2 regions of the Methylobacterium sp. Leaf85 genome follow, and region 2 is predicted to be linked to the other one. Evidence: riboswitches for the same ligand, from Rfam matches in the RefSeq annotation. Region 2 holds a riboswitch; the other holds the start of a gene.
What was found. A riboswitch is a leader RNA that binds a small molecule or an ion and turns the genes downstream of it on or off. The one in region 2 is predicted to bind thiamine pyrophosphate.
Positions count from the first base shown of each region.

Region 1 (4,183 bases), on a different contig from region 2:
GCCACATCTCCCCCGACGATGAGCCTTGCCCCCACCTCCCGCACCGGCCCCATCAGCTCTTCGGCGAGAACACGGCGCGAGACTGCGTCGAGGTCGCGGTCCCTGAACCAGATCCAGCGGGCCCCACCCGCCAGCGCCGCCTCGATCCTCTCGACCAAGCCCATCGGGCTTCCGGCCCGGTCGGTGACTAGAAGCAGCCCCGATGGGTTACGCGTCACGAACCGACGAGTCCGAGCTGCGGGCTCGACGGTTCGGCGCGTCCCCGTTTGGGGATGCGTCCGGCGAGATGGGCGAGCCGGCCGGCTTCGACGGCGTGGCGCATGGCGCGGGCCATGCGGACGGGCTCGTCGGCCTTGGCGACGGCAGTGTTAAGGAGGCAGCCGGCGGCGCCGAGTTCCATGGCCACGACGGCGTCGGAGGCGGTGCCGATCCCCGCATCCACGATGACCGGCACGCTGGCGCGGCGGCAAATCAATTCGAGATTGGCGGGGTTGGCGACCCCCATCCCCGACCCGATGAGCGACCCCATCGGCATCACCGCGGCGCAACCGATATCGGCGAGCCGCTGGCACACGACGGGATCGTCGTTGCAATAGGGCAGCACGACGAACCCGTCATCGACGAGGTGGCGACAGGCTTCCAGCAACTCGGCCACGTCCGGATAGAGCGTTTCGCGGTCGCCGATGACCTCGACCTTGATCCAGTTGGTGTCGAGCGCCTCGCGGGCCAGTTCGGCCGTCATGATCGCGTCGCGGGCGGTCTCGCAGCCGGCGGTGTTGGGCAGGAAGCGATACCCCTTCAGGCGCCGCACCGTATCCGAGCCATGGCCCTGGAGGGAGACCCGGCGGATCGAGGCGGTGACGACCTCCGCCCCGGAGGCTTCCACCGCATCGACCATGATGCTCTGCGTGGGATATCCCGCCGTGCCGATGAAGAGGCGGGAGCCCAAGCTCACGCCGGCGATGACCAGCGCGTCGTCGGCAGCGGCTTCGATCGTGTGTCCGTTCATGATCCCGATCCCTCGACTATCCGCCCTGCATGGCGCGCACGATCTCGACCTTGTCGCCCTCGGCGACAGGGGTCGTCTCCCAGTCGCGACGGCGGATGACGGTGCCGTTCAGCGCGATGGCGATGCCCTGCGGGCTCTCGATCCCCGTCTCCTCCGCCTCGACTTGGAAGAGGGTCGACAGGTCCGCCGCCTCGACCTCGCGCGGGTGCCCATTGATGGTGAGCCTCATGCGAAAGCCCTCCTCTCGGCCCGCGCGGGCCGCCGAAACCGGGCGAGGCCGAAGCCGCGCGCGAAATCGGGCAGCGCGCCGGTGGTGAGAAGGGCGCAGACGGCGTCGGCCGTGGCCGGAGCCAGGAGGTATCCATTGCGGTGATGGCCGGTGGCCGCCACGAGGCCGGGCGCCAGCGTGTCGATGATCGGCGCATCGTCGTCGGACGTCGGCCGGAAACCGCTCCAGACCGCCTCGACCTCCATCTCCTCGATGCCGGGCAACACGCGTCGCGCCCCTTCGAGGAGCGCGTAGAGACCGCCGGCGGTGACGCCGGGAACGAAGCCGCAATCCTCCACCGTGGCCCCCACGATGAGATGGCCATCGGCCTTCGGGGCCATGTGGACCTGTTCGGTCCACACCATGTGCGAGAGGTTGCCCGTCCGGGCCGTGGTCTTCAGCGCCAGCGACTGGCCGCGGATCGGCCGAACCGGCAGGGCGAGGTCCTCCGGCAGGAGTCCGGCCTCCCCGCTCCATGCGCCCGCCGCGAGAATCACGGTCGCGGCCGATGCGGTTCCTCGAGGCGTCGTGACGCCCCGGACGCGGCCCCCCTCCCAATCCAGCGCTTCCGCCGGACATCGCTCGACGATGGTCACTCCGGCCGCCTGGGCCGCGCGGGTGAGCGCCGCCATGACGAGGGGCGGGTCGACCTGATGATCCTCCGCGCAGAACAGGCCGGCGGTGACCGAAGGACGAAGGGCCGGCTCGCGGGCACGGACTTCCGTCCCCGACAGCCAGCGCGCCGTGAGGCCGGAGCGGATCTGAAGATCGTGCCGAAAGCGCAGGCGGTCCACCTCGTCGCGCCCGATGGCGAGGACGAGGGTCCCCTCCTCCCGGTAATCGATGCCGATACCGGAGGCGGCCTGGAGTTCGTCGCGAAAGCCGGGCCAGCGCGCCAAGCTCTCGAGGGCCAGGGGGAGCAGGGGATCGGAGCCCGGTTCGTGTTCCGCCGCGGGCGCGAGCATCCCCGTGGCCGCGAGACTCGCCCCGGCGCCCACGGTGTCACGCTCGATCACCGTGACGGTGAGACCCGCCCGAGCCAGGCGCCATGCCGCGGAAAGGCCGATCAGACCGGCGCCCACGATCACGACGTCGCTTCGCGCGGGCAGAGCATTACCGTCGATGACGAGACCGGTGGACCGGCGCGACAGGGTATTCGGGGTGGCTGAGACGTCCAAGGGCAACCTCCGCGATGATCCGCAGAGATTGGTGTCCTTCAGCTTCCGATCCGAAGCATGCCGGGCTTCCTTGAACAGAAAACCCACGGTCCAATCCCTACGCCGGTATGAGCCGGTTCAGGTTCGAAGGATTTCCGCGCCGCACGGACCCGTGGTCCACGCTCATCGGTTTCTCAGCCCCTTGACGGGGATCTCCCTGGAACACCCCAGATGTGGGCAAGGAGCACGCTCCGGTCAATCCCCACCGACGCCGTTTGATAGGCCAGCCGGTGTCAGAGTGCCGCCGGTGTCCGGCCCGGCCGGTAGACGCCCATCGATTCGGCGAACCCGTCGAGCGCGTGCTCGCCGAGAGATTCCGATTCGTCCCAGAGGAAATCGACGAAGGGCTTCGACATGAGGAGCGGTTCGCCGAGGATCTTGTTCAGGCGCGCGAGCCGGCTCGCCAGATTCACGTCGCGGCCGATGACGGTGAAGTCGAGGCGCGCGCCGGACCCGACATTGCCGTAGGCCGCCTCCCCGTGGTGAAGCGCGATGCCGGCAACGACGGGCTGCGCGAAACGCCCGATGGCATTCGCCTCGTCGAGGGCGGAGAGGGCGGAACGGGCGGCGATGAGCGCGCCCTTGGCGGCCCCGCCGAGATCGTCGCCGCGCTCGCGGAAGATCGCCAGCAGCCCGTCGCCGAGATATTTCAGAACCTCGCCGCCTTCCCGCTCCACCGCCGGCACCAGGCAATCGAAGAAGATGTTGAGGAGGTCGACGGCTTCCTCGGGCGTCATGTCGGCGGAGATCTGGGTGTAGTCTCGCATATCGGCGAACAGGATGGCCGAGCGGATGCGCTTGACCTGCCCGCGACGGATGTCGCCGGACAGGATCGCCCGGTGCGGCTCGTCGCCCACATAGATGCGCAGGACCTGATCCAGCGTCTTGTTGACGATCCGCATCTCCATCACCGCAGCCAGGGTCGGCATGACGAACCGGAGTATGGCGATGTCCTCGTCCCGGAATCCGTCCGGGGCGCGGGTCGCGAAGGTGATGCCGTTGCGCGAGCCGTTGGTGAAGAACAGCGGCGCCACGATGTAATGCGTGTAGCCCCCGGCCTTGAGATCGCCGATGATCGAGTATCGCAGATCATCCGCGTCGTTCAGGTCGACCATCAGCCATTCGCCGGTCTCGTGGACGGTGAAGAACGGACTGTCGTGATAGGCCTTGTCGGACGCTTCCCCGTGCGGAAACAGGCGCACGGTCGATCCGCTCTCGGGGGTCCAGAATCGACCGACCCCGGAATACTCGGAATGAAGCGTGTCGATGGCGGTGGATGCCCGGTCGACGGGAACGCCGAGGGCGATCAGCCGCTCGGACATCCCCGCCAGGAGGTCGTCCGCCTGCGGCAGGCGCGCCCCTTCGATCAGGAGCCAGTCCCTCAGGGCAACGCATTCCTGCAGGGACCCGAACGGCACGTCGTTCGCCTCCGACCCATCCGCTTCGGCAGTCGGCGAGGGATGAGGCGGGCCAAGATCGAGCATGTTGCCAAAGTGGGTCGGAGGGGGCGGGGCGGCAACGGGTGCCGCCACGTTCGTCACCAGGTCCGACAGTCAATATCGTCCCATTGGTGCCATGATAAGGTGAAAATGACCAATACCGGCTCATCATGACGCCGAGATTCTACTCCCGTCATCGGAACCACCCATGCCTATCGCACCCCGTGCCGTCGCCCTCGTGATCGCCATG
Region 1 is NZ_LMME01000032.1:82,580-86,762, reverse strand. Features, by position in the region: gene ASF08_RS18185 (thiamine phosphate synthase) at 1-218, opposite strand, end outside; gene ASF08_RS18180 (thiazole synthase) at 215-1,009, opposite strand; gene thiS (sulfur carrier protein ThiS) at 1,026-1,238, opposite strand; gene thiO (glycine oxidase ThiO) at 1,235-2,461, opposite strand; TPP riboswitch at 2,532-2,662, opposite strand; gene ASF08_RS18165 (adenylate/guanylate cyclase domain-containing protein) at 2,728-3,978, opposite strand; gene ASF08_RS18160 (hypothetical protein) at 4,142-4,183, shown strand, end outside.
Region 1: linked by a shared signal. The riboswitch ahead of thiO (glycine oxidase ThiO) and the one ahead of thiC (phosphomethylpyrimidine synthase ThiC) in region 2 are both predicted to bind thiamine pyrophosphate.

Region 2 (4,183 bases):
GCCGAACGAGGCGGAGATCGCGGACCTGTCCACGAAGGGCTTTGCCCTGCTCATCAACAACCGTCCCGAAGGCGAGGAGCCGGACCAGTTGGGCAGCGCTGCCGAAGCGGCGGCGGCCGAGGCGGCGGGACTCGCCTATCTCCATATCCCCGTCACCGGCCCGGGCATCACCCAGGAGGACGTCGCGCGTTTCCGTGAGGCCGTGGAGAGCGCACCCGGCCCGGTCCTCGCCCATTGCCGCAGCGGCTCGCGCTCGCTGACCCTGTGGGCTTTGTCCGAAGTGCTGGCGGGGCGTCTGCGCCGCGATGACCTGCTGGCCTATGGCCGGGAGCGCGGCTTCGACCTCGGCGGCGCCGTGCGCTGGCTCGACACGCATGACGACACGCCCGCCGGGACGTGAGGTCGCCGGCCCCGGTCAGGACCGCCCCGGGCGAGGCGAGCGACGGGGGATCTCTGGTCCGCCCGCTTCACGGTCCGAGGCCTCGACCGTCTGGCGGTCGACTTCGTCCCGGACGCGGCGGCCCGCCATCAGGATCTCGATGAGGAAGGCGACGATGGCCGCCACCGTGCAGACCAGGGCGATTCCGAAGCAGCCGAACAGGACGGAGGCCGTGGCTGCATCGCGCAAGGCCCCCACGAACAGCGTCAGCACCGCAATGCCGGTCATGATGCTGCCGAACGAGGCGAGGACCACCGCCACATCGAGCATGAAGGAGCGCCGACGCAGATAGGCCAGCTGGTACGACAGGTGGGCGGCCTCGTCCGCATCCGCCTTCTGCAGCCGGTCGGCGGCGTCATCCACCCGGTCGGCCACCCGCCCCAGGCGCGTGGAGAAGACGTTGAGCAGCGTCGCCAGCGCCGTTAGCAGGAAGGCGGGCGCGAGCGCGATCTGAATGACATGCGCGATGTCGTCGGGAGCGAGGAGAGGACCGGAAGCCATCATGATAGGGCGTTACGCCATGCCGCCCGGCACCGGAAGATGCGCCGTTTCGGAGGTGGACGCGGGTTCCGGATGCCGGTGACAGAACCTCGAGCCTCGACGTCGTCCCTCCTCTGCCGAGCAGACGCGGGGCCATAGATGCGACGAAGCCCCGCGGCAGGGGCTGCGAGGCTTCCGGACTCGGTGAGGGTCAGGCAATCGCGCCAGGACGAAAGGCGTTACTGCGGGCAGCGATGACGCAGGCCGTCATTGCCGAGATAGGTGCCCGACCGCTGATCGTAGGACCGGAAGCGCTGGATGCAGTAGGCCACGTCCTGGTCGGACCCGCCGACATCCTGCTGAACCTCTACCGCACCTCCATAATAGGCCGGCGCGTAGCCGCCGCGGTAATATCCGCCGTCGTAGTAATCGTTGCCGTAATAGCTACTGCCGTAGCCGTAGCCGAGACCGGCGCCCGCGAGGCCTAGACCCAATCCGAGGCCGAGACCGCCATAGCCATATCCTCGGCCGTAGCCACGATTGTAGCCGTAGCCACCACGATTGAATCCGCCGCCGCGGCCATAGCCACCGCCGACGATCGGGCCGCGACCGACGCCGCCCTGTCCTATGCCCTGCCCACGTCCATCCCCCCAGCCTCCCCGGCCAGCCCCCCCCGCGGCGAGTCCGCCGCCACCGATGCCGCCACCGCCCCAGCCTCGCCCCCCGCCACCCGCAGCGGCGAGCCCGCCACCAGCGCTCATGCGGCCACCACCACCGCCGCCACCACCGCCGCCACCACCACCGCCGCCACCCCAGCCACCGCCTTCACGGGCATCGGCCGAGGACGGTACGAACGCGACCGCGCCGAGCAGCGCGGCGGAGGCGAGAATAACTTTGTTCATGGAACACCAGCCTGGTTGTCTTCGGGACATCAGGACTGGCAACGCGCAGCTATTCGAGAAAGCTCCATCAAGTCTGTTGGTTTGAATATCTAATATGACGGCATGATCATTGTCGATTTCCGGGGATTAAAACCGCATGTCCGACAATGGCACTCAACACGCGGGCATCGAGGGGCGGTCGAGCGCCGCCGGGAAGGAAACGGAACCGCCTTTCAGCCGCGCTGGGATATTTGCCTTCGAGATTGACAAAGCGGGCGCGAGCGCAGACTTTCGAATCGTTCCGAGGGGGGCCCCGTTCAGGGGGCTGAGATAGGGCCGCAGCCCTGACCCTTGAACCTGATCCGGCTCATACCGGCGGAGGGACGGGAACTACGCTTGGGTTGTCTGCTCCAGACGAGCGGGTGCCCGTCGTCCTGACGTACCGTTGCGAACCGGATCGCCTCCCACGCCAGGAGCGAATCCGAAATGAACGCACCCGTCCTCCCCAAAGACCTTTCCGGACAAGAACCCGCCAAGGGGCAGCCGCAAGCGGTGACCACCGGCCCGATCATGGGCTCGCGCAAGGTCTATGCGAGCGTGGCAGGCCGTGACGACATCCGGGTGCCGTTCCGCGAGGTCACGTTGAGCGATCCGAAGGAGGCCCCGGTGCGGGTCTACGATCCGTCGGGTCCCTATACCGAGACCGATGCCCGGATCGACCTGAACGCCGGCCTGCCCCTGCTCCGCGACCCGTGGATCGCCAAGCGCGGCTACGCCACGATCACGCCGCGCGCGGTCAAGCCCGAGGACAACGGTTTCGTGCCGGAGGACAAGCTCGTCGCCCCCTGTCCGGCGACGCGCCAGATCCGCAAGGCCGGCCCCGGCCAGATGGTGACGCAGTACGAGTTCGCCAAAGCCGGGATCATCACCGAGGAGATGATCTACGTCGCTCACCGCGAAAACCTCGCCCGCGAGACGATGCTGGAAGGCGCGCAGACCGCACTGGCCGACGGCAACAGCTTCGGCGCGTCGCTCCCCGCCTTCATCACCCCCGAATTCGTGCGCGACGAGGTGGCGCGCGGCCGCGCCATCATCCCGGCCAACATCAACCACCCCGAGGTGGAGCCGATGGCGATCGGCCGCAACTTCCTCGTCAAGATCAACGCCAATATCGGCAATTCGGCCGTGACTTCGTCGGCAGCGGAAGAGGTGGAGAAACTGGTCTGGGCGACCCGCTGGGGCGCCGACACGGTGATGGATCTCTCCACCGGCCGAAATATCCACAACATCCGCTCCTGGATCGTGCGCAACTCGCCCGTCCCCATCGGCACCGTGCCGATCTACCAGGCGCTTGAGAAGGTCGGCGGCGATCCGCTGAAGCTCGACTGGGAGGTCTTCAAGGACACCCTCATCGAGCAGGCCGAGCAGGGCATCGATTACTTCACCATCCATGCGGGCGTGCGCCTCGCCCATGTGCCGCTCACCGCTCGCCGCGTCACCGGCATCGTCTCGCGCGGCGGCTCGATCATGGCGCGTTGGTGCCTCGCCGGGCACCGGGAATCGTTCCTCTACGAGCGGTTCGACGAGATCTGCGACATCATGCGGGCCTACGACGTATCGTTCTCGCTGGGCGACGGCCTGCGCCCCGGCTCCATCGCGGATGCCAACGACGCGGCCCAGTTCGCGGAACTCGAGACCCTCGGCGAACTCACCAAGATCGCCTGGGACAAGGGCTGCCAGACCATGATCGAGGGCCCCGGCCACGTGCCGATGCACAAGATCAAGGTGAACATGGAAAAGCAGCTGGAGGAGTGCGGCGAGGCGCCGTTCTATACCCTCGGCCCGCTGACCACCGACATCGCACCGGGCTACGACCACATCACCTCGGGCATCGGCGCCGCCATGATCGGCTGGTTCGGCTGCGCCATGCTCTGCTACGTCACCCCGAAGGAGCATCTCGGCCTGCCCAACCGCGACGACGTCAAGGAAGGCGTGATCACCTACAAGATCGCGGCCCATGCCGCCGATCTCGCCAAGGGCCATCCGGCGGCGCAGCTGCGTGACGACGCTCTGTCACGCGCCCGGTTCGACTTCCGCTGGGAGGACCAGTTCAACCTGTCCCTCGATCCCGACACGGCGCGCGCCTACCACGACGAGACCCTGCCGAAGGACGCCCACAAGGTCGCGCATTTCTGCTCCATGTGCGGCCCGAAATTCTGCTCGATGAAGATCACGCAGGATCTGCGCGCCGAGGTGCTCGCCATGGAGGCGGCCGGACAGGTGCTGGGCGAGGCCACCCCCATGAGCCAGGCCGAGCGCGAGGCGGGAATGGCGGCGAAATCCGCCGAGTTCCAGGCCGAGGGCGGCAAGCTCTACGTCGACG
Region 2 is NZ_LMME01000002.1:74,914-79,096, forward strand. Features, by position in the region: gene ASF08_RS02900 (TIGR01244 family sulfur transferase) at 1-400, shown strand, start outside; gene ASF08_RS02905 (DUF2721 domain-containing protein) at 416-943, opposite strand; gene ASF08_RS23645 (BA14K family protein) at 1,159-1,821, opposite strand; TPP riboswitch at 2,095-2,201, shown strand; gene thiC (phosphomethylpyrimidine synthase ThiC) at 2,287-4,183, shown strand, end outside.